Regions from separate parts of the Serratia sp. NA_13 genome, predicted to be linked through region 2. Evidence: predicted binding sites of a transcription regulator. Region 2 holds the regulator's gene; each other region holds the start of a gene.
What was found. The regulator CRP, encoded in region 2, controls carbon source genes, mostly activating them, when cyclic AMP is high. The targets are predictions, from matches to a motif close to ATGTGANNNNNNTCACAT.

Region 1 (10,261 bases), on a different contig from region 2:
TAAAAACAAAGAATTATGTCTTCTGATTTATCCCAAACATCCGAAAACCACGTTTTTCGGGTGTTTGTCATCAAACTAACCAGCCCGAAGGCTGGTCTTTAGTCCAATTAACCGCGAACGGTCAAATTAGATGTTATGCATCACCGAAACGGCGACGTGGTGCAGCCGGAGCGGCGTCATCACGACGTGGTGCGCGTTGGCCGTCACGGTTGAAGTTACCGCCACGACGCTCGCCACCGTTGCCAGCAGGTGCAGCAGTACCGCCCTCACGACGATCACCGAAAGAACGACGACCTGGGTTTGCCCCTTCACGACGTTCGCCGTTGAATGGACGACCACCGCCACGACGTTCACCGTTACCGGCAGGACGCTCACGACGTTCATGCGGCTGTGCATCGCCCAGCAGTTGCATGTTCATCGGTTTGTTCAAGATGCGGGTACGGGTGAAGTGAGACAGGATCTCGCCCGGCATACCTTTTGGCAGCTCGATAGTAGAGTGCCCGGCAAACAGTTTGATGTTACCAATGTAACGGCTGCTGATGTCGCCTTCGTTAGCGATCGCGCCAACGATATGACGAACTTCAACGCCATCATCACGACCCACTTCAATGCGGTACAGCTGCATTTCGCCAACGTCACGACGTTCACGACGTGGACGCTCAGCGCCACCGTCACGGCTGTCTGGACGCGCGTCACGACGACGGTCGCTACCGCGATCGTCACGGTCGTTGAACTCACGACGCTGACGCGGCTTGAACACTGGGTCCGGTGGCAGGATCAGAGGACGTTCGCCCTGTGCCATTTTCAGCAGTGCTGCGGCCAGCGTTTCCATTTCCAGTTCTTCTTCGCCCGGCTGCAGTTTAGCCAGCAGGCCACGGTACATGTCCAGATCGCTGCTTTCCAGTTGTTGCTGTACTTTAGCGGCGAACTTGGCCAGACGACGCTCACCCAGCAGTTCTGCGTTTGGCAGTTCAACTTCTGGAATGGTCAGCTTCATGGTGCGTTCGATGTTGCGCAGCAGGCGGCGTTCGCGGTTTTCTACGAACAACAGTGCGCGACCGGCACGACCAGCACGACCGGTACGGCCGATACGGTGAACGTAAGACTCGGAATCCATAGGGATATCATAGTTTACCACCAGGCTGATACGCTCAACGTCCAGGCCACGAGCAGCAACGTCGGTCGCGATCAGGATATCCAGACGGCCACCTTTCAGACGCTCCAGGGTTTGCTCACGCAGAGCCTGGTTCATGTCACCGTTCAGAGCGGCGCTGTTGTAGCCACTGCGCTCCAGCGCTTCAGCCACTTCCAGGGTCGCATTTTTGGTACGAACGAAAATAATCGCCGCATCAAAGTCTTCAGCTTCCAGGAAACGCACCAGCGCTTCGTTTTTACGCATGCCCTGCACAGTCCAATAACTCTGGCTGATGTCCGGACGGGTAGTGATGCTGGACTGGATACGCACTTCCTGCGGCTCTTTCATAAAGCGGCGGGTAATGCGACGGATCGCTTCCGGCATGGTTGCAGAGAACAGCGCGGTCTGATGTTCAGCCGGGATCTCCGCCATGATGGTTTCTACGTCTTCGATAAAGCCCATGCGCAGCATTTCGTCGGCTTCATCCAGCACCAGGCCACTCAGGCTGGAGAGGTTCAGCGTGCCGCGTTTCAGGTGGTCCAGCAGACGGCCTGGAGTCCCTACTACGATTTGCGGGCCCTGACGCAGAGCGCGCAGCTGCACGTCATAACGCTGGCCGCCGTACAGGGCCACAACGTTAACGCCATGCATGTGTTTGGAGAAATCAGTCATTGCTTCAGCAACCTGAACCGCCAGTTCGCGGGTCGGTGCCAATACCAGGATCTGCGGTGCTTTCAGATCGGCTTTCAGGTTGTGCAACAGTGGCAGCGAGAATGCTGCAGTTTTACCGCTACCGGTCTGCGCCATGCCCAGCACATCACGGCCGTTCAACAGGTGAGGAATACACTCTGCCTGGATCGGTGACGGTTTTTCGTAGCCCAGATCGGTCAGGGCAGAAATGATTGGAGCAGACAGCCCCAGGTCAGCAAAAGAGGTTTCAAGCTCAGTAGTCATGTACACGTGCCTCATTAATAATGGCAGCCAGTCTACATAACTCGTCGAGAAAATTTTCAGTCATTTTCATTGAAAAGTGTGAACCGGCTCAAATTAGATTATAAAACGAACAAAAAAGCCCTCGCCCGTAAAGACGATAACTTTGGCTATAAACCAATGTATATCAGGCTGATTACCCTTCATCTTCCAAACCGCCGCTGTGTTGGCTGCTCTCCCTCACCCTCGTCACTTAGTGAACTAAGCTCCCAGGGATTCGTTCGATTGCCGCCTTGCCGCAATTTGAAATCTATTGGGTAGAGGTGTTCGTCAGCTATTGCTGGTCCGATTCCGATAGGTCGTCTTGTTCTTGGCCCAACAGCGCCAATTCCAACAATGCATAGCGGTGCTCAACGAAGTTATGAACGTTGTTAGCCACCGTCAGTTTGAACAGCGCCAAAGCGGTGTCCTTGTCCCCCAGACTTAGGTAATGCTTACCTAAATAGAAGTCAGTTTCACTGAGATGCTCAGCGAGCGAAGTGTTATCCGTTGCATCTGCCTTGAGCCTTTCCATCAGCGTTTTTTCACTGATGTTGCCCAGGTAGAATTCGACAATATTCCATCCCCATTGCCCTCGGTTCGCTTTGTCATAACGCTGCTGGAGCGCTACGTCAGCCTTCTTGGGATCGATTTCTCTTTCCACAAGATAAAGCCACAACGAACGGAAGGGATCGTTTGGGTCGTCTTGATAAAACGCCTGCAGATCATCCTGCGCCAACGGGAAGCGGCCGCCATAATAAAGAGCGATGCCCCGGTTTAAACGCGCGTAATTGTAAGTTGGATCAAGCTCTAGTACAGAATCAAACGCTTCATAGGCAGCATCAAAATTGCCTGCCTGCGTTAAGTAAATGCCCAGGTAGTTGAAAACTTCTGGCATATCAGGACGTATCGCCAGCGCTTGCGAGAAATCATTGCGCGCCAGTGCACGTAGCCCGAGGCTATCATACAGCACTCCACGCTCATATAAAAGCTGCGCACGCTCATCGTCCGTCAGTGCCCGGCTGGCAAGTATTTGTTCCATGCGCGCCAGGATCACTTCCTGCTGCAGTGTTGGCTGCAACGGGATAGCCAAAACTTCGTCTTTACGCCAATCATGGTTGCTGCATCCTGCCAGCATGAGTGCTGTCGCAACGTAAAACCAGCGCAAGAAAGGCTTCATTTCCCACTCCCGAAGACAAACATTGGATGAACATCCTTTCATCCGTTTGCAAATACGCAGACATCCTGCCCGCGTTATATGAACAGCCCCCAACCTCATGGCCGGGAGCTGTAAATCTATCTATACAGTTATTCTGCTTCAGGCGCAGGTGAACCTGCTTCTGGGGCAGTCGCTTCTTTGATGCTCAGACGCACACGGCCCTGACGGTCAACTTCCAGTACCTTAACCGGTACTTCCTGACCCATCTGCAGATAGTCGGTCACTTTCTCAACGCGCTTGTCAGCGATTTGAGAGATGTGCACCAGACCTTCTTTACCGCCGCCGATCGCCACGAATGCGCCGAAATCAACGATACGGGTAACTTTACCCTGGTAAATACGGCCCACTTCGATCTCGGCAGTGATCTCTTCGATGCGACGGATAGCGAATTTCGCTTTCTCACCGTCGGTAGCAGCGATTTTAACTGTACCATCATCTTCGATTTCAATGGTAGTGCCGGTCTCTTCTGTCAGCGCACGGATGACAGAACCGCCTTTACCGATCACGTCTTTGATCTTGTCCGGGTTGATTCGGATTGTGTGGATACGTGGTGCGAACTGAGATATATCGCCACGCGGGGTGCTGATAGCCTGTTCCATTACGCCCAGGATGTGCAGACGCGCGCCCTTGGCCTGGTTCAGTGCCACCTGCATGATTTCGCGGGTGATGCCTTCAATTTTAATGTCCATCTGCAGCGCGGTAATACCGTCACGGCTACCGGCTACTTTGAAGTCCATGTCGCCCAGGTGATCTTCGTCACCCAGAATGTCGGACAGAACAACAAAGTTGTCTTGTTCTTTCACCAGACCCATTGCGATACCGGCAACGGCGGCCTTGATTGGCACACCTGCATCCATCAGTGCCAGAGAGGCACCACAGACGGAAGCCATGGAAGAAGAACCGTTGGATTCGGTGATTTCAGAAACCACACGTACCGTGTACGGGAAATCTTCTGGCTTAGGCATCATAGCCAATACGCCACGTTTCGCCAGGCGACCGTGACCAATTTCACGACGTTTTGGCGAACCTACCATCCCGGTCTCACCAACGGAGTACGGAGGGAAGTTGTAGTGGAACAGGAAGCTGTCGGTCTTTTCGCCCATCAGCTCATCCAGGTTCTGCGCGTCACGGGCGGTGCCCAGCGTTGCGGTAACCAGTGCCTGAGTCTCACCACGGGTGAACAGCGCGGAGCCGTGGGTACGCGGCAGTACGCCGGTGCGTACGTCCAGACCACGGATCATGTCTTTTTCACGGCCGTCGATACGCGGCTCGCCACGCAGTACGCGGCTACGAACGACGTTTTTCTCAACGCTACCCAGGATGTCCTGAATTTCAGACACGTCCAGGGTTTCGTCCTGGGCCAGCAGGGTTTCAACAACGCTGCTCTTGATCGCATCAACCTGAGCGTAACGCTCTTGTTTTTCGGTGATGTGATAAGCGTCACCCAGGCGGCCTTCTGCCAGTTCTGCAACGCGCGCGTGCAGCGCTTCGTTGACTGAAGGTGCCTGCCAGTCCCACTTAGGCTTGCCGGCTTCGGCAACCAGGGAATTAATGTTTTCGATAACGATTTGCTGTTGCTCGTGGCCAAATACCACCGCACCCAGCATCTGATCTTCGCTCAGAACGTCAGCTTCGGATTCAACCATCAGTACTGCGCCAGCGGTACCGGCAACCACCAAGTCCAGGCTGCTTTCTTTCAGCTCATCGCTGGTTGGGTTCAACACGTATTGATTGTTGATGTAACCCACGCGCGCAGCACCGATTGGGCCATTGAACGGAATACCGGACAGGCTCAGGGCGGCAGAGGCACCGATCATCGCAACGATGTCCGGGTTAACCTGCGGGTTAAGGGAAACAACGGTCGCGATCACCTGAACTTCGTTCAGGAAGCTGTCCGGGAACAGTGGACGGATCGGACGGTCAATCAGACGGGAGGTCAGGGTTTCACCTTCGCTCGGACGGCCTTCACGACGGAAGAAGCTACCCGGGATACGACCAGCAGCGTAGGTACGCTCCTGATAGTTAACCGTCAGTGGGAAGAAGCTCTGGCCTGGTTTGGCTTTTTTCTGGCCAACTACGGTAACGAATACTGCGGTGTCATCCATGCTCACCATAACGGCAGCAGTGGCCTGACGAGCCATCATACCAGTCTCAATAGTGAGGGTATGCTGGCCATACTGGAATTTGCGAATGATCGGTGTCAGCAAAATTATATCCTTAGATTAGGCGCGCAATCGTATTGTCGACTCGACACGCCAGTGACTCGGTTTGCCTTCTCACTACATCCTCGCGACTAATGACAATCCTTATCTCAAGCCTGAGACAAAGCCTCTCATTAGCCGCGCGAACCTCTGTAACGGAAGAGCCTGTTTGGAAACATCAGTAATACATTAACCTGATTTGCTTATGCTTCCTAGAAGAAAGGGGCCAAAATAGGCCCCTTTCCACTGAAACTCGCTTGATTAGCGACGCAGACCCAGACGCTCGATCAGGCTGGTGTAACGTGCTACATCTTTACGCTTCAGGTAGTCCAGCAGCTTACGACGCTGAGAAACCATACGCAGCAGACCACGACGGCTGTGGTGATCTTTTTTGTGCTCTGAGAAGTGGCCTTGCAGATGGTTGATCTGCGCAGTCAACAGGGCAACCTGAACTTCGGAAGAACCGCTGTCGTTAGTACCACGACCGAAATCAGCTACGATTTTAGCTTTAGCTTCAACACTTAGAGACATTGTCTTACTCCAGATTATAGATAATAAATACAGGCGCCGATCTCTAATTCAGCAACCCAATGCATAAGCTGCGCCATTCTACCCTTAGCGCAGTGCGATCGCAAGGCAGTGCGTTTTCTACCCTTAGTCGAAATATTCAACTACCAGGCGGCGCGGCGCCACACGACCGTCATCGGCAATATCACCGACGCCGATAAATTTACGCTCTTCACCTTCAGTGATACGGACCATGCCCGAGGCAGGTGCACCAGCAACCTGAACCGGTTGCCCTTGCTTAACGTAACCGGCAACAACAGGCAGCAGATTCACTTCCGGGTAGTTCTCCACCGGACTGTCCATCGGCATCAACAACGGATCGAGTAGCTCGGCCGGGGCGATTCCCTGCCGATGGGCCTGCTCCAGCAATTCGTTCAACTGCTCCAGCGTGACCATGCGCTCGGTCGGGTAGGTCGCCACCTGCAGACGACGCAAATAGATCACGTGCGCACCACATCCCAGCAGCTCACCGAGGTCATCGGTGATGGTGCGGATGTAAGTGCCTTTTGAGCAGTGAATTTCCAGCTCCAGCTCATCCCCTTCCCAGCGAATAAACTGCAGTTCGTAAACGGTAATGCTACGCGCTTCACGCGGCACTTCGATACCCTGGCGAGCATACTCATAGAGTTTCTTGCCCTGGTATTTCAGCGCCGAGTACATCGAAGGCACCTGCTTAATATCGCCACGGAAACTGTCCAGCGCCGCATCGAGCTGCACCTGGGTGAAACTCACCGGCCGCTCCTGCACAATTTGGCCGTCAGCATCCGAGGTATCGGTACGCTGACCGAGCCGGGCAATCACGCGGTAGCGTTTGTCGGAGTCGAGCAGGAACTGTGAAAACTTGGTCGCCTCACCGAGGCAAATCGGCAGCATGCCAGTCGCCAGCGGGTCGAGCGCACCGGTGTGGCCCGCGCGATTGGCGTTATAGAGGCGCTTTACTTTTTGTAGGGCGTCGTTGGATGACAGGCCCTCCGGTTTGTCCAGCAACAGGACACCGTGGATATCACGGCCGCGGCGACGAGGGCGACTCATTAAGCCTCCTCGTCATCGCCTGATGCGGAACGGCGCTCGGCGTCATTCTTCACTACGTTGGTCACCAGGTTGGACATGCGCATGCCTTCAACCAGGGAGTTATCGTAAGCGAAGGTCAGCTCAGGTACTACGCGCAGGCGCATGGCTTTACCCAGCAGCGTGCGGATGTAGCCGGAAGCATCTTCCAGAGCTTTAATGCCTTTAGGCACCAGATCCGGATCGGCGTTTTCGGTCAATACGTTCAGGAAGGTGACGTAAACTTTGGCATAGGCCAAATCACGAGAAACTTCTACACCAGAAACGGTAGCCATGCCGACACGCGGATCTTTGACTTCACGCTGCAGAATGATAGCAATCTCTTTTTGCATCTCTTGTGCCACGCGCTGACCGCGGCTGAATTCTTTTGCCATTTTGGGGATTCTCCAGACAAATCGGGGGGCACAAGGCCCCCCAGAACAGACTTAAGCAGATGTGCTAGCGTTAAGCGATGGTGCGTTGGATCTCGATGATTTCGAATACTTCGATCATGTCGCCGACGCGCACGTCGTTGTAGTTCTTAACGCCGATACCACATTCCATGCCGTTACGGACTTCGTTAACGTCATCTTTGAAGCGGCGTAAGGATTCCAGCTCGCCTTCATAGATAACCACGTTGTCGCGCAGAACGCGGATTGGGTTGTGACGTTTGATGTTCCCTTCGGTAACCATACAACCTGCAATGGCACCGAATTTAGGTGATTTGAACACGTCACGTACGGCGGCCAGGCCGATAATCTGCTGCTTGTACTCAGGCGCCAACATACCGCTCATCGCCTGCTTCACTTCGTCGATCAGGTTATAGATCACGGAGTAGTAACGCAGATCCAGGCTTTCTGCTTCAATCACGCGGCGCGCAGAAGCGTCGGCACGGACGTTGAAGCCCAGGATGATAGCGTTGGAAGCCGCTGCCAGCGTGGCGTCGGTTTCGGTAATACCCCCTACGCCAGAGCCAACAATCTTCACTTTCACTTCGTCGGTAGAGAGTTTCAGCAATGAATCCATAATCGCTTCACAAGAACCCTGTACGTCGGATTTCAGTACGATGTTCAGCTCAGAAACTTCACCGTCGGTCATATTCGCAAACATGTTTTCCAGTTTGGATTTCTGCTGACGCGCCAGTTTAACTTCGCGGAACTTGCCTTGACGGTACAGCGCAACTTCACGCGCTTTCTTCTCGTCACGCACTACAGTCACTTCATCACCGGCAGCTGGAACGCTGGACAGGCCCAGGATCTCAACCGGAATAGAAGGACCTGCTGAGGTCACTTCGTGGCCTAGTTCATCACGCATCGCACGCACACGGCCGTATTCGAAGCCACACAGAACGATATCGCCTTTATTCAGCGTACCTTCCTGTACCAGCACGGTAGCAACCGGGCCACGACCTTTATCCAGGAAGGATTCGATAACTACGCCGCTGGCCATGCCGCTGCGTACCGCTTTCAGTTCGAGAACTTCAGAGCGCAGCAGGATAGCTTCCAGCAGTTCGTCGATACCGGTACCGGCTTTCGCAGATACGTGAACGAACTGTGCTTCGCCGCCCCACTCTTCCGGCATAACGCCGTACTGGGACAGTTCCTGTTTAACGCGGTCCGGATCGGCTTCCGGCTTGTCAATTTTGTTTACTGCAACCACCAAAGGTACCTTCGCTGCTTGCGCATGCTGGATAGCTTCGATGGTTTGCGGCATCACGCCGTCGTCGGCAGCAACGACCAGAACAACGATGTCTGTTGCCTGAGCACCACGAGCACGCATTGAAGTAAAGGCTGCGTGGCCTGGGGTATCCAGGAAGGTGATCATGCCGTTTTCGGTTTCTACGTGGTAAGCACCGATATGCTGGGTAATACCACCGGCCTCGCCTGCTGCCACCTTGGTGGAGCGGATGTAGTCCAGCAGAGAAGTTTTACCGTGGTCAACGTGGCCCATGATGGTCACAACTGGCGCACGTGGCTCAGCCGCAGCACCAGTATCACGGTCGCTCATCAGCGCTTCTTCCAGCTCGTTCTCACGACGCAGGATAACTTTGTGGCCCATCTCTTCGGCAACCAGCTGGGCGGTTTCCTGGTCGATGACCTGGTTGATGGTGGCCATTGCGCCCAGTTTCATCATCGCTTTGATGACCTGAGAGCCTTTAACCGCCATCTTGTTAGCCAGTTCGGCCACGGTGATGGTTTCGCCGATCACAACGTCACGGTTAACCACCTGAGCCGGCTTGTTGAAGCCCTGCTGCAGAGTACTTGGCTTACGCTTGCCTTTACCACCACGGGTCACGGCGCGCGCTTCTTCACGGTCTGCTTTAGACTCGGAAAGTTTGTTGCCTTTCTTCTGCTTGGTCGCTTTGCCGCCACGAGTGCGGGTGCGGCGTTCGCCTTCAACTTTGGCGTCGTTTTCGTCTTCGGCAGCACGGGCGTGCTGGGAAGTGGTGACATGATAATCGGCAGTTTCAACCGCTGCGCTAGCTTTCTCTGCAGCAGCCCATTCTTCGCCTTTTTCTTCGGCCATACGGCGCGCTTCTTCCGCTACGCGTTTGGCGTCTTCTTCAACCTTGCGTCGTACTTCCTCTTCCGCTTTACGTTTCAGTTCAGCGGCTTCGGCTTCACGGCGTGCTTTTTCTGCCTGAGCTGGCTTGGTCATTTCGTCGGTATGTTGATTCGTCACTTTTTCTTTTTCCGCTGAATTACGCTTAGCAATCTCCGCGGCCTCACGTTTGGCTTGCTCTTCGGCTGCGCGCTTTGCTTCTGCTTCGCGTTTTGCCAGCTCTTCTGCTGCGCGCTGTGCCTGCTCTTCCGCTTCACGCTGTGCCTGCTCTGCCGCTTCAGCCTGTTGGGCTTCTGGCGTATCGCGATTTACATAAGTGCGTTTCTTGCGGACCTCGATTTGCACCGATTTACTTTTACCGCCGGTGCTCGGAATATTCAAGGTGCTGCGCGTTTTGCGCTGCAACGTGAGCTTACCCGGTGCACTACCGTGTTCACGGTTCAGGTGCGCCAGTAAGGCTTCTTTCTCATGTTGGGTTACAGAGTCTGTCTCAGACTTGTTAATCCCTGCATCAGCAAACTGCTGTACCAGGCGATCAACTGGAGTCTGAATCTCTGCTGC
Region 2 (10,261 bases):
CTGGGGCACCAGGCACTGGGGCAGGCCTTTGGCGCTAAGGTAGTGCGTGCCCGTGAGGTAATGCACGGTAAAACCTCGGCGATCCGGCATTTCGACAGCGGTATTTTTCACGGGCTGAACAATCCGTTGACCGTGACCCGCTACCACTCGCTGGTGCTTGAGGCCGCTACTTTGCCGGACTGTTTTGAAGTGACGGCCTGGAGCGAGCGCGACGGCGTACACGATGAAATTATGGGGATCCGTCACCGCCAACTGGCGCTGGAAGGGGTACAGTTCCACCCGGAGAGCATCCTTAGCGAGCAGGGCCACCAGCTGTTGGATAATTTCCTTAAAAGTTAATTGGTTAAGTTTTTTTTAACTGCGAAGACGATTTGCGTTTGCCCTTTATTGGTTTTTTATGCATATTTTGTGATTATATTCTCACTTGATCGCAACCAAAAGACTGAGTCAAATTCAGGGTGGGCCCCATAATGACCGAAAAATCCGCAGTTAACCGCAGTACCTTTGACCAGGTTATCCTGCCTGTTTATGCACCCGCGCAGTTTGTTCCGGTCAGGGGCAAAGGCAGCCGCGTGTGGGACCAGCAGGGGAAAGAGTATATCGATTTCTCAGGCGGCATTGCGGTGACGGCGTTAGGGCACTGTCACCCGGCTTTGGTCGAGGCGCTGAAACAGCAGGGCGAAACCCTGTGGCATACCAGCAACGTTTTTACTAACGAGCCGGCGCTGCGTCTGGCCACCAAGTTGATCAACGCCACCTTTGCCGACCGGGTGTTTTTCGCCAACTCCGGCGCAGAAGCCAACGAAGCGGCCTTCAAGCTGGCTCGTCATTACGCCATTACCCGCCACAGTCCGTATAAAACCAAAATCATCGCGTTTTATAATGCTTTCCACGGTCGCACGCTATTCACCGTCTCGGTGGGTGGGCAGGCCAAGTATTCGGATGGTTTTGGGCCAAAACCGGCTGACATCGTGCACGTCCCCTTCAACGACCTGGCGGCGGTGAAAGCAGTGATGGACGACCACACCTGTGCGGTGGTGATGGAACCGATCCAGGGGGAAGGGGGCATTACCCCGGTTAACGCCGAATTCCTCAAGGGAGTACGCGAACTGTGCGACAAGCACCAGGCGCTGCTGGTGTTCGACGAAGTGCAAAGCGGCATGGGGCGCAGCGGCAAGCTGTTTGCCTATATGCATTATGGTGTGGCGCCGGACATTCTCACCACGGCCAAAGCGCTTGGCGGCGGTTTCCCGGTCAGTGCCATGCTGACCACCGAAGAGATCGCCTCGGTGATGCAGGTCGGTGCCCACGGCACCACTTACGGCGGTAATCCGCTGGCCTGTGCTGTGGCGGAAGCGGCGTTGGACGTGATCAATACGCCGGAAGTGCTGAGCGGCATTGAGTTGCGTCATGGGTTATACGTGCAGGCGTTAAAGAAAATTGGCGAGAAGTACGGTGTTTTCAGCGATATTCGCGGCATGGGCCTGCTGATTGGCGCTGAATTAACACCGCAATACCACGGCAAAGCGCGCGATTTCCTGACCGCAGCTGCCGCTCGTGGGCTGATGATCCTCAATGCCGGGCCAAATGTGATCCGCTTTGCCCCTTCGCTGGTGGTGGAAACCCAAGACATCGACCAGGGTATGGCGCTGTTTGAGCTGGCGGTGCAGGACGTGATTAACGCTTAATTTGCTATTTGCTGCATGGTTAACCGGGCGCCGTGTGGCGCCCTTATTCATCGCGCAGTTTGCGTTTCAGCCAGATGCCGTGGTGTGGGCGTTGGCTCCAGGCTAATGACGAGATGGTATGCATGACGCTCAGGTGCGAAAGAATGCGCCGCAGGTGGCGCTCCATTTCGGTCACCGGCATCTCAGGGTGCAAATCCGGCGGCTGCATAATGCTGTTGCCACTGCTCGGCCCGTCGTACTCCAGCCGTTGCTGGCAGCTTTGCAGCGCAATCTCGCAAGATTGCAGATACTCCTCCGCCAGCTTTGGCGTCAGCATATAGTGCTCGCGCGCCAGGATAGTCATTGCATTCAGATGCTCGACAATAAACTGGCTGTGCGTCACCCACAGGCGCATATCCGCCAGATAGTTCGATTCAAACCCCGGCTCCTGCATGGCCTGATTCAGCGAGGTGAATAACGCATTGTGCGCCTGATTGACCTGCATACGTGCGTAGGCCAGTGCACTGGGATCTGGCTCTTGCTCTTCCAGCAACAGACGTAATGCCTGCTGATCGTTTTCCAGCGCCTGATGGGCATTCTTGCGCAGTAATCCGCTTTGCCACTGTGGCCACAGCCAGATGGTACTGCCGAACACCAGCACGCAGCCGATCAGCGTGTCGATCAGCCGCGGCACCAGGAAATGTGTGCCGTTGAGGGCCAGCAGTTGCAGGGTGTAGACCGCCGTCACCGTAAAACCAATAACCGCCAATCCGTAGTTTTTACGTGAAACCAGATAGGCCAGCAGCGTAATCACCAGCATCACGCTCAGGGTCTCGGCTTCGGGCAGTTGTAATTGCAGCAGACCGGCGGCGATGACGAGTCCGGCCAGAGTACCGAGCGCACGGTGCTGGATGCGCACCCGGGTGGCATTGTAGCCGTTCTGGCTTACCAGCATGATAGTGAGCAGGATCCAGTAGGGTTTCGGCAGGTTGAACATCATCCCGAGGCTGCTGCCTGCCGCCAGCGTGACGCCTAATCGTGCCGCATTACGCATGGCATTGGATTTGAACGACAGATAACTGACCAGCGCCGGCCAAAACGGCAGGCGGTTTTGATTGGCCATCAGGTCACGCCGGTAGAGTGGATGCTGGGTACGCAGCAGGCGGGCGATGCGGCTGAAGTGGTAGTAGCAGAACTGCCCAACCGGATTCTCCGGGTGCTGTGCCGCCACTTTTTCCAATGCTGTCAGTTCATTGCCCATATTGAAGCGTTGCGAATGTTGGTGGTAGAGAATATCGTGCGCCACCGTGCGCAGCCGATTGGCAATTACCTGCGCATTGCGGCGGATAATGGCTTCGGCCTGGCTCTGTTCTACCAGTTTTTGCACCTCTTCCGGCAGGTGCAGGCTGACGGTGATGTGTTCCTGCAAATCCAGCGCGACCTGGAAGGTGCGTTGCAGGCGCTTTTGTTCGAGATTGCTGGCATGGGGGAGAAAATTAAGTTGTTGATACAGCAAGGTGATCAGATCCATGACCTTTTGCTGGCGCACCAGCAGGGGAGGTAATGCGGTCTGCGGGTCGGTGTGCTGGGTCAACAGCGAATATTTGGCTTCGAAGTAGTCCGCCAGTTCCAGATAGAGCTGATTAAGCGACTCGCGCATCGGCTGTTCTTTCCACAGCTTGAACCAGAACCAGGTAAACAGGCCGTACCAGGCCGTGCCCACGATATATAACACCGGCGCGTGCCAAAGCGGCACCGTACCGGCCATGCTGAGGGAGAAGATGGCGGCAACTAGCGCAGCAGGCAGCAGACGGGCGTGTAGCGGGCTTATTTCACCGTTGACACCGAGCAGCAGCGCCAGGCCGAGCATCAGTATCGGCAGCGGCAACTGCCACAACAGAGCTTGCTGCAGCAACAAACTGCTGAATGCAAACAGTGAACCGCCGACGATCAGGCGTTTAAAGAAGCGTTTATGAGGCGTGTCCAGCCCGGCGATGTTGCAGCAGGCGGGAACCAGGGAAAATAGCAGGCCGTATTGTAGTTGGCCGATCAACAGCCCGAGCAGAACCGGCAGGCACAGCACCAGCGTTTGTCGTAGTGCGTAATTAACTTCCGGATGATAAATCAGTCGGCGCCACATGATGACTAGGGGCATAAAAAAACGGCGCGAATTATCGCGCCGTTTTTTCAGTGATTAACGGGTGCCGTAAACGACAATAGTTTTGCCGTGGGCGGAGATCAGGTTTTGATCTTCCAGCATTTTCAGAATACGACCAACGGTTTCACGTGAGCAACCGACGATCTGACCAATTTCCTGACGGGTAATTTTAATCTGCATACCATCCGGGTGGGTCATGGCATCAGGCTGTTTCGCCAGGTTCAGCAGGGTTTGCGCGATGCGGCCTGTAACGTCCAGGAAAGCAAGGTTACCCACTTTCTCAGAGGTGATCTGCAGACGGTTTGCCATCTGAGCTGACAGGCGCATCAGGATGTCCGGGTTAACCTGAATCAACTGGCGGAATTTCTTGTAGGAAATTTCAGCCACTTCACAGGCGGTTTTCGCCCTAACCCAGGCGCTACGCTCCTGACCTTCTTCAAATAATCCAAGCTCGCCGATGAAATCCCCCTGGTTAAGGTAGGACAGGATCATCTCTTTACCTTCTTCATCCTTAATCAGCACCGCGACGGAGCCTTTGACGATGTAGTAAAGCGTTTCGGCTTTTTCACCTTGGTGAATCAGCGTACTTTTGGATGGATATTTGTGGATATGGCAATGAGACAGGAACCATTCGAGAGTAGGGTCTGTTTGCGGTTTGCCGAGAACCATTCGCTGTTATCCTCTGTTGTTATCGCTGCCTTGTGTCACAGGGGTCAGAGTTCCCTGTAAAACGTGCTGTCGCCGTTGTTTTAATGGTAGCTGGCAGCAGGTTTTGAGGCGTGTCATAAATATACGCTGTCGCTCTAGCATATTAACTTGCCGGGAGAGCTGCAAGCTACATTCTGTTAACATACCGGTAAAGGAGCCTTTCCCTGGGAGTTTCCCTGAAATCAGTGTCCCGGAAAGATTTATTGCGGCTCTGTTTGTAGCACAGAGTGAGGCGGGTGTCTTGTGTTGTCTCGCTTCAGCATGATTAGCATCAGGTTCCGTTGCCAGTTTCTATGCGAAAGCGTAGTCTGATTTTAAGAAATTAACCGGAGTGACCAGCATGCAGGCAAGAGTTAAGTGGGTGGAAGGGTTGACGTTTCTGGGCGAATCCGCGTCTGGCCATCAGGTATTGATGGACGGCAACGCCGGCGATAAAGCGCCCAGTCCGATGGAAATGGTGCTGATGTCGGTGGGAGGATGCAGCGCGATAGATGTGGTGTCGATCCTGCAAAAAGGACGCAACGACGTGCGTGATTGCGAGGTGAAGCTGACCTCTGAAAGGCGCGAAGAAGCGCCACGGTTGTTTACCCATATCAACCTGCATTTCATCGTCACCGGTAAAGATTTAAGTGACAAAATTGTTGAGCGCGCGGTGAATCTTTCCGCCGAGAAGTACTGTTCGGTGTCATTGATGCTGAGCAAGGCCGCCAGCGTGACCCACAGTTTTGAGATCCGCGCGGTGTCCTGATAGATAAAGGGGCGCGGTCCGTTGCCGCGCTCCGGTAAGTTAGCCGATTTTTTTGCCTTCCAGCAGTTGCTGCACCAGCGGCGCCATAATCAACTCCATTGCCAATCCCATTTTGCCGCCCGGCACCACCAGCGTATTGATATGCGAGATAAAAGATCCCTGCAGCATCGCCAGCAGATAAGGGAAATCGATCTGATCCAGGCCGCGGAAGTGGATCACCACAAAGCTCTCGTCCAGCGAGGGGATCGCCTTGGCGGCGAACGGGTTGGAGGTATCTACCGTCGGCACCCGCTGGAAGTTGATATGGGTGCGCGAAAACTGCGGTGTGATGTAGTTGATGTAGTCTTCCATCGAACGCACCACTGAATCCATCACCGCTTCACGGGAGTGGCCACGCTCGCCGGTATCGCGAATTAACTTTTGGATCCATTCCAGGTTAACAATAGGCACCACGCCGACCAGCAAGTCGACATGCTTGGCCACGTCGTTGTGTTCGGTCACTACGCCGCCGTGCAGCCCTTCATAAAACAGCACGTCGGTCGGTGCCGGTAAGGCTTCCCACGGGGTAAAGGTCCCCGGTACCTGGTTATAGGGCACCGCTTCATCGTAGGTGTGCAGATACTTGCGTGAACGACCGGTGCCGTTGGTACCGTACTCGCTAAAGCTTTGTTGCAGCAGGCCAAAATCGTTCGCTTCGGGGCCGAAATAGCTGATATGACGGCCAAGATCGCGCGCTTTGCGGATCGCCGCGTCCATTTCCGGCCGGGTATAGCGGTGGAAACTGTCACCTTCCAGCTCCGCGGCGCGGATGTTCAACTGCTGAAAGATTTTACGGAACGCCACGCTGGTGGTGGTGGTGCCGGCACCGCTGGAGCCGGTCACTGCGATAACGGGATGTTTGGCGGACATGGTGATGGGTCACTCCGTGTTTAATGCGCAGGCGTCAGTTAAAATTTTTGGTCTGTTTGACACCTTTTCGCCAAGGGCAAAATTCCGCGCGTTGGTTTGCAATCCCTCATTGTTACCTGATTTTTTCCGTCAGTCATAGAACCGACAGTCACTAAATTTCTTCTTGCCCGGCACGGAACTGCCCGCGCGGCATGATGTTGATGGTCTCATGCAGTTCTGACCATACCAGTAGCACCTCGCCGTTTTTCAATTGGCGGCGCACGTCTTCCACTTTATGTTCCAGGGAACGTTCATGCTCACCGTAGTCGGTCCCTTCGCGCAGCACAAAGGATTCAATCAGGCTATTGAGGGTCTCGGTTTCCAGTTCTTTCCAGGGGATGATCACTTGATTGTTTCCAGGTAAGGGGCAAGCCAGGATGGAATACGGTATTCCAGCCACATATGGGGTTTTTTCAATGTACCGCCGACAAAACCGACGTGGCCGCCAAACTCGGTCAACTGATATTCAATGTTGTGCGGCAGCGTGGCGGTTTCGGGGATCACTTCGTCGGTCATAAAAGGATCGTCCTTGGCATGGATGATCAACAGCGGCGTTTGGATCGACGGCAGCAGTGGCAGGGCGCTGCAACGGCGGTAATAATCGGTGGCATCGCTAAAGCCATGGATGCGCGAGGTAATCGCATCATCAAAGTCGCGGATCCGACGCAATGCCTTGAGCTGCGGCAGCTTGAGCGGCAGGGTATCAGGATAGTGCAGCAGTTTACGGGTGGCGTTTTGTTTCAACTGGCCGAGCAGGTAGTGCTGATAAACCCGCGAGAAGCCTTGATCCATCCGCCATGAGCAAGGTTCCAGCATCAATGGCGCAGAAACCACCACCGCCGCCTGCAGCAGACTGTCGGCGCCCTGCTGTGCCAGATAACAGGCCAGCATATTGCCGCCGAGTGAGACGCCAACGGCAGCGGTGGGGGCTTCTCCGTAGGTAGTACGCAGCCACTGGAGGAAGAAGCGCGCATCTTCCGTTTCACCGGAATGATAGATGCGTTGCTTGCGGTTCGGCACGCCACTGCAACCGCGAAAATGCATTACCACCCCGAGCCAGCCCTTTTCACGCCAGGCGTTGAGTTGACCATGGGCATAGGGACTGTAGAAACTGCCTTCCAGGCCATGGAACAGCACCACGCGCGGCTTGCCGCCGGCCTGAGCCGGATCTTCGCTCCAGGCGAGATCGACAAAGTCACCGTCGGGCAGTTCCAGCCGTTGCCAGTGGGGTTTCAACTGCACGTGGCGACGCACCAGCCGTGGTAGCAGCGTTTGCAGATGGGGATTACTGGCCCCGCTCAACGGGCGAAAGGATTCATGCATAGCTTGAATTAAATTCTTATTGGCCACTCTTGTGGGATGATTAGTGCGCTGATAGCTTCACTACCCTGAGTTAACAATAATACTGCAAAAAATGACCTGGGTGAGGAGCGCCCGCCTGATGGATGCGAGTTTATTTCTTTCGATGTTAGGTTTTCTGTGGGTTGCCGCGATCACACCTGGCCCCAACAATATGTTACTGACCACTTCCGGTGCCAACTTCGGCTTTATGCGTTCACTGTTGCTGATGATTGGCATCATGCTCGGCATGCAAAGCATTTTGCTGTTGGTGGCGTTCGGCGTCGGCAGCTTGATTCTGGTTTATCCGGCGCTGCATCTGGTGCTGAAAATTCTCGGAAGCCTGTATCTGCTGTGGCTGGCATGGAAAGTGGCTACCGCCGCTTATGAAAAACTTGAAACCGACGTGGCACCGCCCAAACCGATACGGCTGTACCAGGGTTGGCTGCTACAGTTCCTTAATCCCAAGGCCTGGTTGATGGCGCTGGGGGCGGTGGCCAGCTTCAGCCTGGCTGGTGCTCAATACAACTCCTCTATTCTGGCGATCTCACTGGGCATATTCGTGGTGAACATCATTGCCGGCGTGATTTGGCTGGGATTTGGCACGGTGATTGGCCGCCTGCTGCGCAGCAAAAAGGCCTGGATCATTTTTAACGTTTCTATGGGGTTGCTCACCGCGGCCTGTGTGTTACTCATCTGGCATTGAGGAATTGTGAATGGTGGAGAATTACTTCCATATTGCGGCCTTCACCGGTCAAGGGTTTCGTGGCAATCCGGCCGGCGTCTGCCTGCTAAAACAGCCTTTGTCGGCTGCGGAGATGCAGGCCATCGCCAATGAACTGAACCTGCCGGAAACCAGTTTTGTCTGGGACGATGGCGATATGTCGGCCATCCGTTGGTTCACGCCCCAGCGAGAAGTCGATTTGTGCGGTCACGGCACGCTGGCGGCGGCACACGTGATGTTCAGCGTGGTGAACCCGGCGCTGCAGGATATTCGTTTCCGCTCGGCGAGCGGCGACCTGTACGTCAAACGCGACGCCGAAGATGGCGAACGCATGGTCCTGGATTTCCCGTCCCGGCCACCGCAGAAGGTTGTGGAACCTGAAGGGTTGGCGGCGCTGCTGGGCGCTCATCCGCAGGAAGTGTGGCAGGCCAATGCGCTGTTGGTAGTGTTGGAAAACGAAGCGCAGGTCAGGGCATTGCAGCCGGATATCCCGGCACTGATTGCCTTGGTCGGCCGGGCAGTGATTGTCAGCGCTCCGGGTGAGGCGGCGGATTTTGTCTCGCGCTATTTTACCCTCGACGGCGGCGAAGACCCGGTGACCGGATCCGCACACTGCACGCTGATGCCATACTGGAGCGCACGTCTTGGTCGCCATCAGTTGCACGCACTGCAGATTTCGGCGCGCGGTGGAGAGTTGTTCTGTGAGCTGAAGGGCGATCGCACCTTGATTGGTGGCTATGCGCACACGTTTTTGCGTGGGGAATTGAGCCTGTAATCAGGCTGAGCCACGCTCAACCAGCCGCCACTTAAGCATTTCATTGCGCGGCGGTTGTTGCGGATTTTTGATTTTTTCCAGCAGTAACTGCACGCTGCGCACGCCGAACTGGTGCATCGGTTGTTCGACGGTGGTTAGCGGTGGCGTGGTGACGGCACCGAATGGCACGCCGTCAAAGCCCATTACCGCGACATCTTCGGGAATGCGCAATTCCTGTTGGTGCAGGGTGCTCATCGCTCCACCGGCGATCACGTCGGAGATGGTGAATACCGCATCCGGCCGCGGCTCGGTATCCAGCAGGCGACCCATGGCCAACGCACCGGCGGCATATTCCAGCCCCTCGACGTATTCCACCTGACAATAGTCGAACCCGGCTTCGGCCAGCGCCTGTCGATAACCTTGCTCTCGCTGCTGCGAGTAGAGATAACGCATGTCGCTGTTGATCAGGGCAATACGTCGTCGGCCCCGTGCAACTAAATAACGCACGCCGGCCATCGCCGCCTGATGGTTGTCAATGGTGACTGAAGAGGCGCGAAACTCGGGATCGCCTTCACCGCATTGTACCCAGGGGAAATCGCCAATCATTGCGGTCAGGCCGGGCAGGCAACTGACGGCGTCCATGGTAATCACGCCGTCGACCACTTTACCGCTCAGCAGGCTGAGATAGGCGGACTCCCGGGTTGGATTGGATTCGGAGTTGCACAGTAAAATGTGGTAGCCGTGGCGTTCGGCTTCTTCTTCGATCCCGCGTACTACCAGGGAACAAAAAGGATTGGTGATACTGGAAACCAACACCAGCAGCATACGGCTACGCGAAGTGCGTAGCTGACGCGCCAGCAGGTTGGGTTGGTAGTCGCATGCGTGGATCGCCGCCAGTACCTTGTCGCGAGTGGCCGGTTTGACGATTTGCTGGCCGTTCAATACCCGTGAGACCGTCGCGGCAGAGACGCCGGCGAGTTTCGCCACCTTTTCGATCGACATGGTTTGCTGTTCCTTCTGCCCAATTGCCCCGCACAATATGCCCAAGTGCGACAAAAAATCTGCGTCTGACCTCAGGATTGTGATGTGGGTTACAAATTCATCTTATCAGTCCCTTGCGCCAGATTAATCAGGTTGCCGAAAAAAAGAAATCGATTACATTTTGTTCATGGTGGAAATGAAATCGATTACATTTTGCGATTTCGCGTTATTTCGC
Region 3 (10,261 bases), on a different contig from region 2:
GCACGAATATGCGACTCCAGCATCTGTTGCTGTACCGCGTTGGTATAAATGCCCTCGGCGTTTAGCATCTCGGTAATACCTGCCAGCACCCGTTCGGTGATTTTCCCGGCCAGGCTGACATCGGGTTGCTCACTATTTTCTATCGCAACAGATCCATCATTCACTTTTCAGTACCCCTAGATCCAAACATGATTCGGTCAATTGCACGGCATCACCTGAATAACCCGCCTTCTCTGATGCCTTTACCCTAACCCCGGGAGGATTTCCTGTGTAGCCTGTTTTTTTCCAGTTGGAAGTGGAAATTCAGTGACCATCAGGGATCCATTTCGCAAAATAAGCATTTGCCAGATCATTCAATTAAATTACAAAAAGATAACACCACAAACTGTTTCCAGTTCGCCCAGCGGTGGTGAAAAGCTTCGTGATCGGGATCTCTTTCTTTTCCCCGCCTAACCGCCTACTATCGGTAAGACAATTTGACATCAACAACACCCCCGTTCCTCTGGCGCGGGGGTGTTGCTTTTGTGCTGTTTTTCCGAATTTATGGGCGCGTAACCTGCGCCCTTTGATTTGACTGGAGAGTGGAATGACCAAACCAACCATTACTATTAATGAGCTGGATGCGGAGCGCCTGGATGCACTATTGGCACAACCGGCCTTTGCCAACACCGATGTCGCCACCGCGCTGAACATCGAGCTGGATCGCGCCGAAATTCTGCCGCCATCCCAGATCCCAGCCAACGTGGTGACCATGAACAGCCGCGTGCGTTTCCGCGATCTGCATACTGCAGAAGAACACGTGCGGACGCTGGTTTACCCGGCTTCGCTGAAGGACAGCCACGAACAGCTTTCGGTAATGGCACCTTTGGGCGCAGCCCTGTTGGGGATGCACATAGGTAACCAGATTACCTGGCAGTTGCCGAACGGTGAGGAAGCTCATATCGAAGTGCTGGAACTGTTGTACCAGCCGGAAGCGGCAGGTGAATACCACCGCTAAGCGGTTATCAGGGCGGTATCCTGCCGCCCTTTCTGTGCCCTGCCTTGTCCGAAAACCTTAACGGAACTTCTTGTGGTTGGCGTCGCGGGTTTGCTTGAAGCCCTGCGCAACCTGTTTGGCTTCGGCCAGCTTGCCCTGATTAGCCAGCGCCAGCGACTGATCTATCTGGCCGATCAGCGTATCCAGCCCGTGGTGGAAATCTTTTATCTCTGGGCTATCGTTGGCCTTGTCTTCCATTTTTGGCGGCTTGCTTTGCTTGGCATCCACTGCCGCAGCACGCATATTCTGCAAGCTTTGTTTGAGGGTATCGGTGGAGTCGGTGCTCAGCACCTTTTTGTAATTGCCTGCGATGGTATCCATATCGTCGGCCAGATCGGCCGCGACCGCCAGTGAACTGGCACCCAGCAGCGTCAATGCCATAAGCGCTTTCAATTTGTTCGACATGCTTGCTCACCTTCCAGTTATTGTTTTATTTGACCCAGCCTAAACATAGGCAAAGGAGCGGAAAATCAAAACCAGAGATTTGTAAGCAAGGTTAAAACGGGGAAGTGATGCGGCTGGCAATCGGAGCGGCCAGCCGTAAGCCAGGTTTACTGACCGGCAATTTTCATGTCCGGCAACAACACGGAACCACACTGGATGTTGCTGCGGGTTTCGATGTCGCTGCCCACGCTGACAATGTTGCGCAGCATATCCTTGAGGTTGCCGGCGATGGTGATCTCGCTGACCGGATACTGGATCTCGCCGTTTTCCACCCAAAAACCGGCGGCGCCACGCGAGTAGTCACCGGTGATACCGCTAACGCCCTGGCCCATCAGTTCGGTCACCACCAGGCCCCTGCCCAGTTGCTTCAGCATGCCGGCAAAGTCATTACCCTGCCCGGCAATGCGCCAGTTGTGAATACCGCCTGCGTGCCCGGTGCTGTGCATACCGAGCTTGCGGGCCGCATAGCTGGTCAGCAGCCAGGTTTGCAGTACGCCATCTTTAACGATGTCGCGCCGTTGGGTGCGTACGCCTTCGCTGTCGAACGGCGTGGAAGCCAGACCTTTCAGTAGGTGCGGGTGTTCTTCAATGGTCAGCCATTCCGGCAGGATCTGCTTGCCCAAAGAATCCAGCAGGAAAGTGGATTTACGGTAAACGCTGCTGCCACTGATGGCGCCAACCAAATGCCCGAACAGGCCGGTCGCCACCTCGGAAGCAAACAGCACCGGGGCGGTCATGGTAGACAGCTTGCGCGGCGCCAGGCGCGACAGCGTGCGACGGGCACATTCCTGCCCCACCCATTCAGGGCTTTCCAGATCGCCCATCGCACGACCGATGGTATAGGCGTAGTCGCGCTCCATATCACCATCCTGCTCAGCAATCACGCAGCTCGACAGCGAGTGCCGGCTGGAACAGTAGCTTTGCAGCATGCCATGACTGTTGCCGAACACCTTGATGCCGTAGTGGCTGTTAAAACTGCCGCCTTCAGTATTGGTGATGCGCTTGTCAGCCGCCAGCGAAGCCTGCTCTGCGCGAGCAGCCAATTCGATACCGCGTTCGGCGTCCAGTTCTGCCGGATGGAACAGATCCAAGTCCGGTGCTTCAAACGCCAACAGGTCCTTTTCCGCCGGGCCGGCGTTCGGATCTACCGAGGTGTAACGCGCAATATCCAGCGCCGCCTGCACGGTGCGGGCAATGGCATCCGGGCTGAGATCGGTGGAAGAAGCGCTGCCTTTGCGTTGCTGGTGATAGACGGTAATGCCCAACGCGCCATCGCTGTTGAACTCAACGTTCTCCACTTCGCCAAAGCGAGTGCTGACGCTGATACCGGTAGATTTGGTCACGGCAACTTCTGCCGCATCAGAACTGGCGCGCGCCAGTTCCAAAGCCTGTGAAACGGCCTGTTCCAGCGCCTTGCGCTGCTGTGCAACTTGAGTGACTACTTTCATCAATCTGCCATACTTAATCAGAAAATCGTTGAGAAAAGTGCCGTGGCGGCGTGGTTACGCGCGGAGTCACGCGCAAAAAACATGAGATTTATGCTTTTGAGTCTAACAGGAACCGCGTGGAATTTCGCATAAAGCCGGCAACCTGTTAGGATTAGCCTCTTTTTAACGGAGCCTACCATGAATAAACAGCCTGAAGACTGGCTCGACGATGTCCCGGAGAACATTGACGAGGAAGATGACGAGATTATCTGGGTCAGTAAAAGTGAAATTAAACGTGATGCCGAAGCGCTGAAAGACCTGGGCGTTGAACTGGTCGAGCTGGGCAAGAACGCGCTGGAACGCATCCCGCTGGATGAAGATTTGCGCGCTGCGATTGATCTGGCACAGAAAATCAAAAAAGAAGGTCGCCGCCGTCAGCTGCAGCTGATTGGCAAGATGTTGCGCGCCCGCGACGTAGAGCCGATTCAGACCGCGCTCGACAAACTGAAGAACCGCCATAACCAACAGGTTTCGCTGTTCCACAAGCTGGAAGCATTACGTGACCGCCTGGTCGAAGAAGGTGATGACGCGATCCCGCCGATTTTGGCGTTGTATCCGGAAGCCGATCGCCAGCAGCTGCGCTCACTGGTGCGTAACGCACAGAAAGAGAAAGCCGCTAACAAGCCGCCGAAAGCCTACCGTCAAATCTTCCAGTACCTGCGCGATCTGGCCGAGACTGCAGAATGATCGCCGCCGTCACCACGGGATGAACCCAGTTCATCCCCGGTGATGTGCAGGTTCACCGCTACTTTCACGGATATTGAAACGCAGGCTGCCTTCCAGCTCTTCCTCCGCCTCTTCAAACAACAGGATTATCGCGCCAAAGCGACGTTTGCTGCGGGCATTGAGATGGGTGAATTCTATCTCCACCGGCAAACCGATGTCCGCCGTCACCACATCCCAAAGTGCATCCAGATTGGCACCAAACGGCTCATCCAGCGCAAACTTTTGCGCGAAGTCGCGGTAAAAAGCCGGCAAATCGTTAATCTGATTAAAATCGAACTCTACTTTTACCATCAAGCTCACTCCACCCGAATGAAGTTTTTATAATGGTCACGCGTGACAAAAATCAGGCCGTCGCTGGAATACAGCAAACGATCGCCGCCGCGCCGGCCGCATTGATAATTGATATCCGCCTCACGCCATACCCGACTGCGGGCCGTGGGCAGTTGCCCTTCACGGTTTGAGAAACGATCGCCGCCAATCGCTTTGCCCGGCAACACCGAACACAGATTACCGTTACGTGCATCCCACCCCTGTTCACGCGCCTGCTTCTTGGTGATGTAATAGTCCGGCAGCCGCTGGTGCTGCTGCAGATAGCTCACCACCCTTTGCTGCTGCGTCAGTTGGTCAATACTCTGACCTTCGGCCACCGCCGGTACGTTGGCAATCACCCGATCGCTACTGCGCAGTGCATTAAAACCGGCTATCACAACGGCGATAACAATCGCCACGAGGATCCGCTTGTTCATTGCTGTCCCTGATTTATGGCCGACAGGGGTGCATCAGCACCCATGCTGGTTGGATTTATAGATGAAAAGGATGAAGCAGAGATGACTGGCTTGTAACGTTTTCACTTCAGGGAAAGCGCGCCGAACAACCTGCATCACCCGTTCAAGCTAATTATGCCATTTTGCAGCCGGTCAGGCACTCAGTGCAACTCTGAAACGGGGCTATCTCAGGCAAGTATAGCCCCGGCAAGAATATTTGAGGTATTAGTCAATCAGGGCGTGGCGGTAGCGATACAGCATGTCGGCCAGACGTTTTACCGGCCCGGTGACGCTGAGCGGAGCCTGATAATCCACCAGTTTCTGCTGATAATCGTTCATTTCGCTCAACAACCGATCGTAATAATAAGCACGTTTTACGTCGTTTTTCGCCGAGACCATGTGGTCGGCGGTATTGCGGATCTGCTTATGGAAAGCCGAAAGCTCCTCGCTAACTGGGATCTCAGCTCGCTGCATACGCTGGTGAGCAATAATCAGGTTCAGCGCCAATCGGTACTTGGCAATATCGTTCGGGAACATCATCAGCAACTGATTCAACTGCTGATACAGCGCAGGCAGGTGGTTTTGCTGACGGCGTGAGGCCTTGGTGGTCAGCGCAGATACCGCACTGCCGACAAACTGGTTCAGCAGCGTGCGACCAGTGCGTTCACGCGAGTTATCGCGAATCAGCAGCAGCACCATCAGGCCCACACAGCTGCCGAGGAACTGGCCGAGTGCACCATCGAGGAACTGCGTGACGTTGAACTCCATCGGGTTGCTCAATACCAGAATATTGATGGTCCCCGCCAGCAGGCCGAGCGAACCCAACCGCCGTTTTTGTACTTCGATACCGATGAAAAACGCCAGCAGGCCCAGGCTGAGGCACAGCAGTAAAATACTTTGCTGCGTCGCCGGCAGGATCACCATAAAGTACAGTGAGCCGACCGGGATCGCCGCCAGCATGCCCAGTATAAAGTCCATCGCCACCATGCGCGGTGCCGGGGTGCGCATCGCCAAGGAGGTGATCACCGCAATGATCACCATAAAGCCGCTGCCGGAGGTCCAGCCGGTCCACAGCCACAGCAGGCTGCCAAAAGCCGTCGCCACAAAGGTACGCAGGCCGTTAATCATCGCGTGGTGGCCTTCCGCCGAGGTCGGTTTAACCACCACCTCACTGCTCAACACCCCTTCTTCTACCGAACTGATGCTGCTGTTGGTATGTACACCTTTGGCCAGCAGCAGGTAGCGAGTGGCCGCCCCTACCCAACTGGTGATGGTTACTAATGTCTCGTCGGTACGGTTGGTCGTCAGCACCTGCCGCAACAACTTCATGCGTTTATGGATTTCCTGCGGCGTTTGGGCCGGTACCATCAGCAACTCACGAACATTTTCTTTCAGCGCATCCGGGTGATTCAACAGGATTAAATAGGTCTCGCAGGCCTGGGTAATCAAGGTTAGCGAAAGCGTATGCAGCGCCAGAATACGGCGATTCGCCTTTTGCCAGCGTGATGACTCCATCATCAGGTTACTGCGCATACCGTTCAGCGCAGTGGTACTCTTCACCAAATTGCTCCAGGCGCAGTCGATATCTTCTTTCTCAGCATTGCTGATGCACATCTGCATCAACAGGTACTGATCCACCAGCAGTTTATCCACCACCCGATCGATATCCTGTTTGATTGAGCGCGGCGAGAACAGCAAGTCCGCCAGCACGGCGCTGACGATCCCCAGCACGATCTCGCTGCAGCGCTCAATAGCGAACTGCGGCGCTTCCAGCAGATGCGCTTCACTGCTGGCAACGGTGACAATAATGATCAGCGCGGTATAACCCGCCAGGCCCCAGGCATAGGAGTTTTCAACTTTAACCAGGGAGGAGAGCCAGGTACAAAAGCCGGCCCAGATGCAGCACAGCAACAACATCACCACCGGTGCACGCGCCGTAGTAACGATAATCGCTATGCCGACAAAGCAGCCGATAAATGTGCCGATAATACGCAGCCAACCGCGATGGCGAATAGCACCGGAAAAAGGCTCGCCGCCCGCGGCAAAGGCCGTGCCGGCGGCCACGATGGCGGCGGTCATCGCCGACCAGCGTGGGGTTTCCAGATTGAGATGGAAGCCGACGAACAACGCAAACACCACCGCAAAACTAAGTTTGAAGGCAAATCTCAGCCGGATAAAAGTTGGGTTATTCATTAACCGAACTCACGCAGCCGATGCATCAAGCGAACAAAAGGCGAGCCGCTGTCGGTAGCACGGTCATTCTTACCGGTGATCACCACGGTGGCGGTGGTGCCCGCCGGGTACGGGTGCAATTGGTCTTTGTCATCCAGCAGGATTTTCACCGGCACGCGCTGCGCCAGACGCACCCACTCCAGGTTACTGTCGATCGACGCCAGCCCTTTGCTGTTCACGGTGCTGCTGCTGTTGTTGACGGCGGCAGCCAAGCTATCGACGGTGCCATGCATAATACGGTTGCTACCCAGCGGGGTGATTTCCGCACGGTCGCCTTTGTTCAGGCCATTGAGCTTGGTTTCTTCCAGATAGGCCAGAATGTAGAAGCTGTTTTTCTTCACCAACGCCACGGCGACTGAACCCCGGGTGATGTATTCACCGGCATGCACGTTCAGGTTGGTGATCCACCCGTCGGCCGGTGCGCGCACCGTGGTCCGTTCCAGATCCAATTTAGCCAGTTCACGGGTCGCTACGGCCTTCGCCAACTGATGTTCTACGGTTTGCAAAACGTTATTCGCCTGGTCGATCTCTTCCTGCGACATCGCCTGCACACCGAGGCGCACACGGCGGCCGGCTTCACGTCTTTTTTCTGCCGCCAGCGTCTGGTAGTAGGCGACATCGGCATTGGCTTGCGCCAGTGCCTGTTGGTAGCGCGGCTGGTCGATAACCAACAGCACCTGCCCTTTCTTCACCAGTTGGTTATCCACCAGAGGAACATCGGTCAACAGACCAGTGACGTCCGGAGCAATTGCCACCACGTCAGCGGTAAACTTGGCGTCACGCGTCCAGGGGGATTCGGTGTAAAACACCCAGGCCTTGAATATGGCAACGATCCCCAGCAGGACCAGAATCAGAGTGATCGCGATCCGGGCTATTTTTATTGAAAAATTTTTCACAGCGACCTCAAACGAAAAGACAGGTAATCAGATAGAACAAACAGCAGTACAGCGCGGTATTAAACAGCGCTGGATGCCAGACAAAATCGTAAATCCCGGTGGGTTGCAGCAGGCGGCGCAGCAAAAAAAACAGCGCCAGCGAGAGCAGCAACTCAAAAAATATTGGGGGAAAAGACAGTCCGAAAATGACCATAACCGGAAGCAAACTCATTAATTTTTCCTTATCACTCACTGCGCCGGGCGTTAAGAACTCTATCCATTCACATTCTCTTTACATTTTAGCGGACACGCACCACAAATTCTGGCCCAGACAGGTCAGGAACCTGAAATAAGAGTAAACTCTGGAGCGTACATCCGCGATAGGGACTGCGAGGATATCGGAGGGATCGGCCACCATGGCGCTGCCGATCGCACTCGCGCGTTAGTAAGGTCTTTTCACCCGACCTGTTTATATTAGCGTGCTTACTATCAAGTCATCAACAATCTGTGATCTAAATCACTTTTAAGCCAGAGTGAATAATGGAAAGACTAAAACGGATGTCGGTATTCGCCAAAGTGGTTGAATGCGGGTCATTTACTGCGGCAGCGCGCCAGTTGGATATGAGCGTTTCATCTATCAGCCAGACCGTCTCCAAACTGGAGAATGAGCTGCAGGTCAAGCTGCTCAACCGCAGTACGCGCAGCATTGGCCTGACGGAGGCCGGAAAAATCTATTATCAGGGCTGTCGCCGCATGCTGCTGGAAGCCAGCGAAGTGCATGAGCAGCTGTACGCGTTTAACAATACGCCGACCGGCACGCTGCGTATTGGTAGCTCGTCCACCATGGCGCAAAACGTGCTGGCAACCATGACTGCCGATATGCTGAAAGAGTACCCCGGCCTGACGGTGAACCTGGTAACCGGCATCCCGGCACCGGATCTGATCGCCGACGGGTTGGATGTGGTGATCCGCACCGGTGCGCTGCAGGATTCCAGCCTGTTCTCCAAACGCCTGGGTTCAATGCCGATGGTGGTGTGCGCCGCCAAAAGCTATCTCAGCCAACACGGCACGCCACTAAAACCCAGCGATATGGTCAATTTTTCCTGGCTGGAATACAGCGTGCGACCAGATAGCGAGTTCGAGCTGATCGCGCCAGAAGGCATCAGCACGCGCATCTCACCGCAGGGGCGTTTCGTCACCAACGATTCACAAACCATGATCCGCTGGCTGAAAGCCGGAGCGGGTATCGCCTATGCCCCGCTAATGTGGGTGATCGAGGAGATCAAACGCGGAGAGATCGAGATCCTGTTCAAAAACTATCATTCGGATCCTCGCCCGGTGTACGCGGTGTACACCGAGAAAGATAAGCTGCCGCTCAAGGTGCAGGTGTGCATCAATTATCTGACCGAGTACTTTAAGCGCGTGGGGGAAGTCTATCAGGGCTATCGCTGAGCAGCACACGACCCGCCAAGGCGCCAAGCACCAGTAATGCCAGCATGCCCAGTCCCCAGATTAACCAGACGGCATACTTCACCCAGGTGAGCAGCAGTGGGAAAGACCCGACCAGCCAGTTCCCCAGTTGCTGCAACTGCGGCAGCCAAGTGTCCAATAGCGCCTGTGGCACCAGGCTGAGCACCCCGGTAAGCTGCGGTGCCAACTGCGCCGAACCGTTCTGCGCCAGCCCCATTAGTGCGGGCAACCAGCCCAATACGCCAGAAACCCCCCAGGCCAGCAGCGTCCATAACGCCATTGCCGCCAACAGCACGGCCACACTCCATCCACGTTTTGTCATGGTTGCCCTCCAGTAGTATTAACTGCCTTGCCGCATTGCTGGCAAAAACGGCTACCTGGCGGCAAGGGAGCGGAACATCCGCTGCATTGTGCCACCGCCGTCTCAAAAGGCTGACCACAACGATGGCAATAACGGGCACCTGGCTTGTTAGGTGCCTGACATTGCAGGCATTGCGGCCCCTGATCGCCGTGCTGATTATAACGGTTGCCATGGTGGCCACTGCGATGCCCTGAGCGTTGATGCCCGCCGCCAATACCGCCTTGCCCCAAGAGCTTTTTCAACAGGCTCATCGCCTTCTCCTCTTTGCTTTACGCCGGGTGACAGAATAAACCCTGGAGTAAACTCCAGGGTAAAGCACAGCGAGAGATATTTACGTTTAATTACACCGCCATACCAGCAACGCTTTGATGTGGTTAACAAAAAGCATTATCGGTCATTACCCCGCCGGCTAGCGTTGCGCTATGCTGCGGTGACCTCTCCCTGCATCAGGAACAAATAACAATGAAAAAAATCATACTGGACTGCGATCCGGGACATGACGATGCGATCGCCATGCTGCTGGCCTGGGGTAACCCACAGATCGATCTGTTGGCCGTGACCACCGTGGTGGGCAACCAAACGCTGGATAAGGTCACTCGCAATGCGCTGGCCGTCGCGCGCATCGCCAATATTACCGGTGTGCCCTTTGCTGCCGGCTGCCCACGCCCGCTGGTACGCCAGATAGAAGTCGCACCCGATATCCATGGCGAATCCGGCCTAGATGGCCCGGTGTTACCGGAGCCAACGCTGACGCTGGAACCCTGCCACGCGGTAGATCTGATCATCGATACCATCATGGCTCACCCGCCGGGCAGCGTGACGCTGGTACCGACCGGCGGCCTCACCAACATTGCCATGGCAGTACG

Region 1: the regulator CRP is predicted to act here: its motif matches at 2,166-2,183, upstream of yrbN (protein YrbN).
Region 3: the regulator CRP is predicted to act here: its motif matches at 8,070-8,087, upstream of aaeR (HTH-type transcriptional activator AaeR).

The regions. Positions count from the first base shown of each region.
Region 1 is NZ_JBQZFV010000016.1:60,071-70,331, forward strand. Features, by position in the region: gene ACUTSU_RS18965 (DEAD/DEAH family ATP-dependent RNA helicase) at 134-2,089, opposite strand; gene yrbN (protein YrbN) at 2,079-2,159, opposite strand; gene nlpI (lipoprotein NlpI) at 2,400-3,284, opposite strand; gene pnp (polyribonucleotide nucleotidyltransferase) at 3,413-5,530, opposite strand; gene rpsO (30S ribosomal protein S15) at 5,786-6,055, opposite strand; gene truB (tRNA pseudouridine(55) synthase TruB) at 6,179-7,123, opposite strand; gene rbfA (30S ribosome-binding factor RbfA) at 7,123-7,533, opposite strand; gene infB (translation initiation factor IF-2) at 7,604-10,261, opposite strand, start outside.
Region 2 is NZ_JBQZFV010000018.1:71,421-81,681, forward strand. Features, by position in the region: gene ACUTSU_RS20170 (aminodeoxychorismate synthase component II) at 1-339, shown strand, start outside; gene argD (bifunctional acetylornithine/succinyldiaminopimelate transaminase) at 471-1,688, shown strand; gene ACUTSU_RS20180 (YccS/YhfK family putative transporter) at 1,732-3,807, opposite strand; gene crp (cAMP-activated global transcriptional regulator CRP) at 3,862-4,494, opposite strand; gene ACUTSU_RS20190 (OsmC family protein) at 4,874-5,281, shown strand; gene ACUTSU_RS20195 (phosphoribulokinase) at 5,321-6,190, opposite strand; gene ACUTSU_RS20200 (YheU family protein) at 6,342-6,575, opposite strand; gene ACUTSU_RS20205 (hydrolase) at 6,572-7,552, opposite strand; gene ACUTSU_RS20210 (LysE family translocator) at 7,671-8,273, shown strand; gene ACUTSU_RS20215 (PhzF family phenazine biosynthesis protein) at 8,284-9,066, shown strand; gene ACUTSU_RS20220 (LacI family DNA-binding transcriptional regulator) at 9,067-10,047, opposite strand.
Region 3 is NZ_JBQZFV010000005.1:148,151-158,411, reverse strand. Features, by position in the region: gene ACUTSU_RS10485 (glycine dehydrogenase) at 1-164, opposite strand, end outside; gene rnk (nucleoside diphosphate kinase regulator) at 587-997, shown strand; gene cybC (cytochrome b562) at 1,055-1,441, opposite strand; gene pmbA (metalloprotease PmbA) at 1,588-2,928, opposite strand; gene yjgA (ribosome biogenesis factor YjgA) at 3,106-3,654, shown strand; gene ACUTSU_RS10460 (barstar family protein) at 3,685-3,984, opposite strand; gene ACUTSU_RS10455 (ribonuclease) at 3,990-4,439, opposite strand; gene aaeB (p-hydroxybenzoic acid efflux pump subunit AaeB) at 4,683-6,650, opposite strand; gene aaeA (p-hydroxybenzoic acid efflux pump subunit AaeA) at 6,650-7,585, opposite strand; gene aaeX (p-hydroxybenzoic acid efflux pump operon protein AaeX) at 7,593-7,796, opposite strand; gene aaeR (HTH-type transcriptional activator AaeR) at 8,105-9,016, shown strand; gene ACUTSU_RS10430 (hypothetical protein) at 8,979-9,356, opposite strand; gene ACUTSU_RS10425 (zinc ribbon domain-containing protein) at 9,353-9,646, opposite strand; gene uriH (uridine-preferring nucleoside hydrolase UriH) at 9,858-10,261, shown strand, end outside.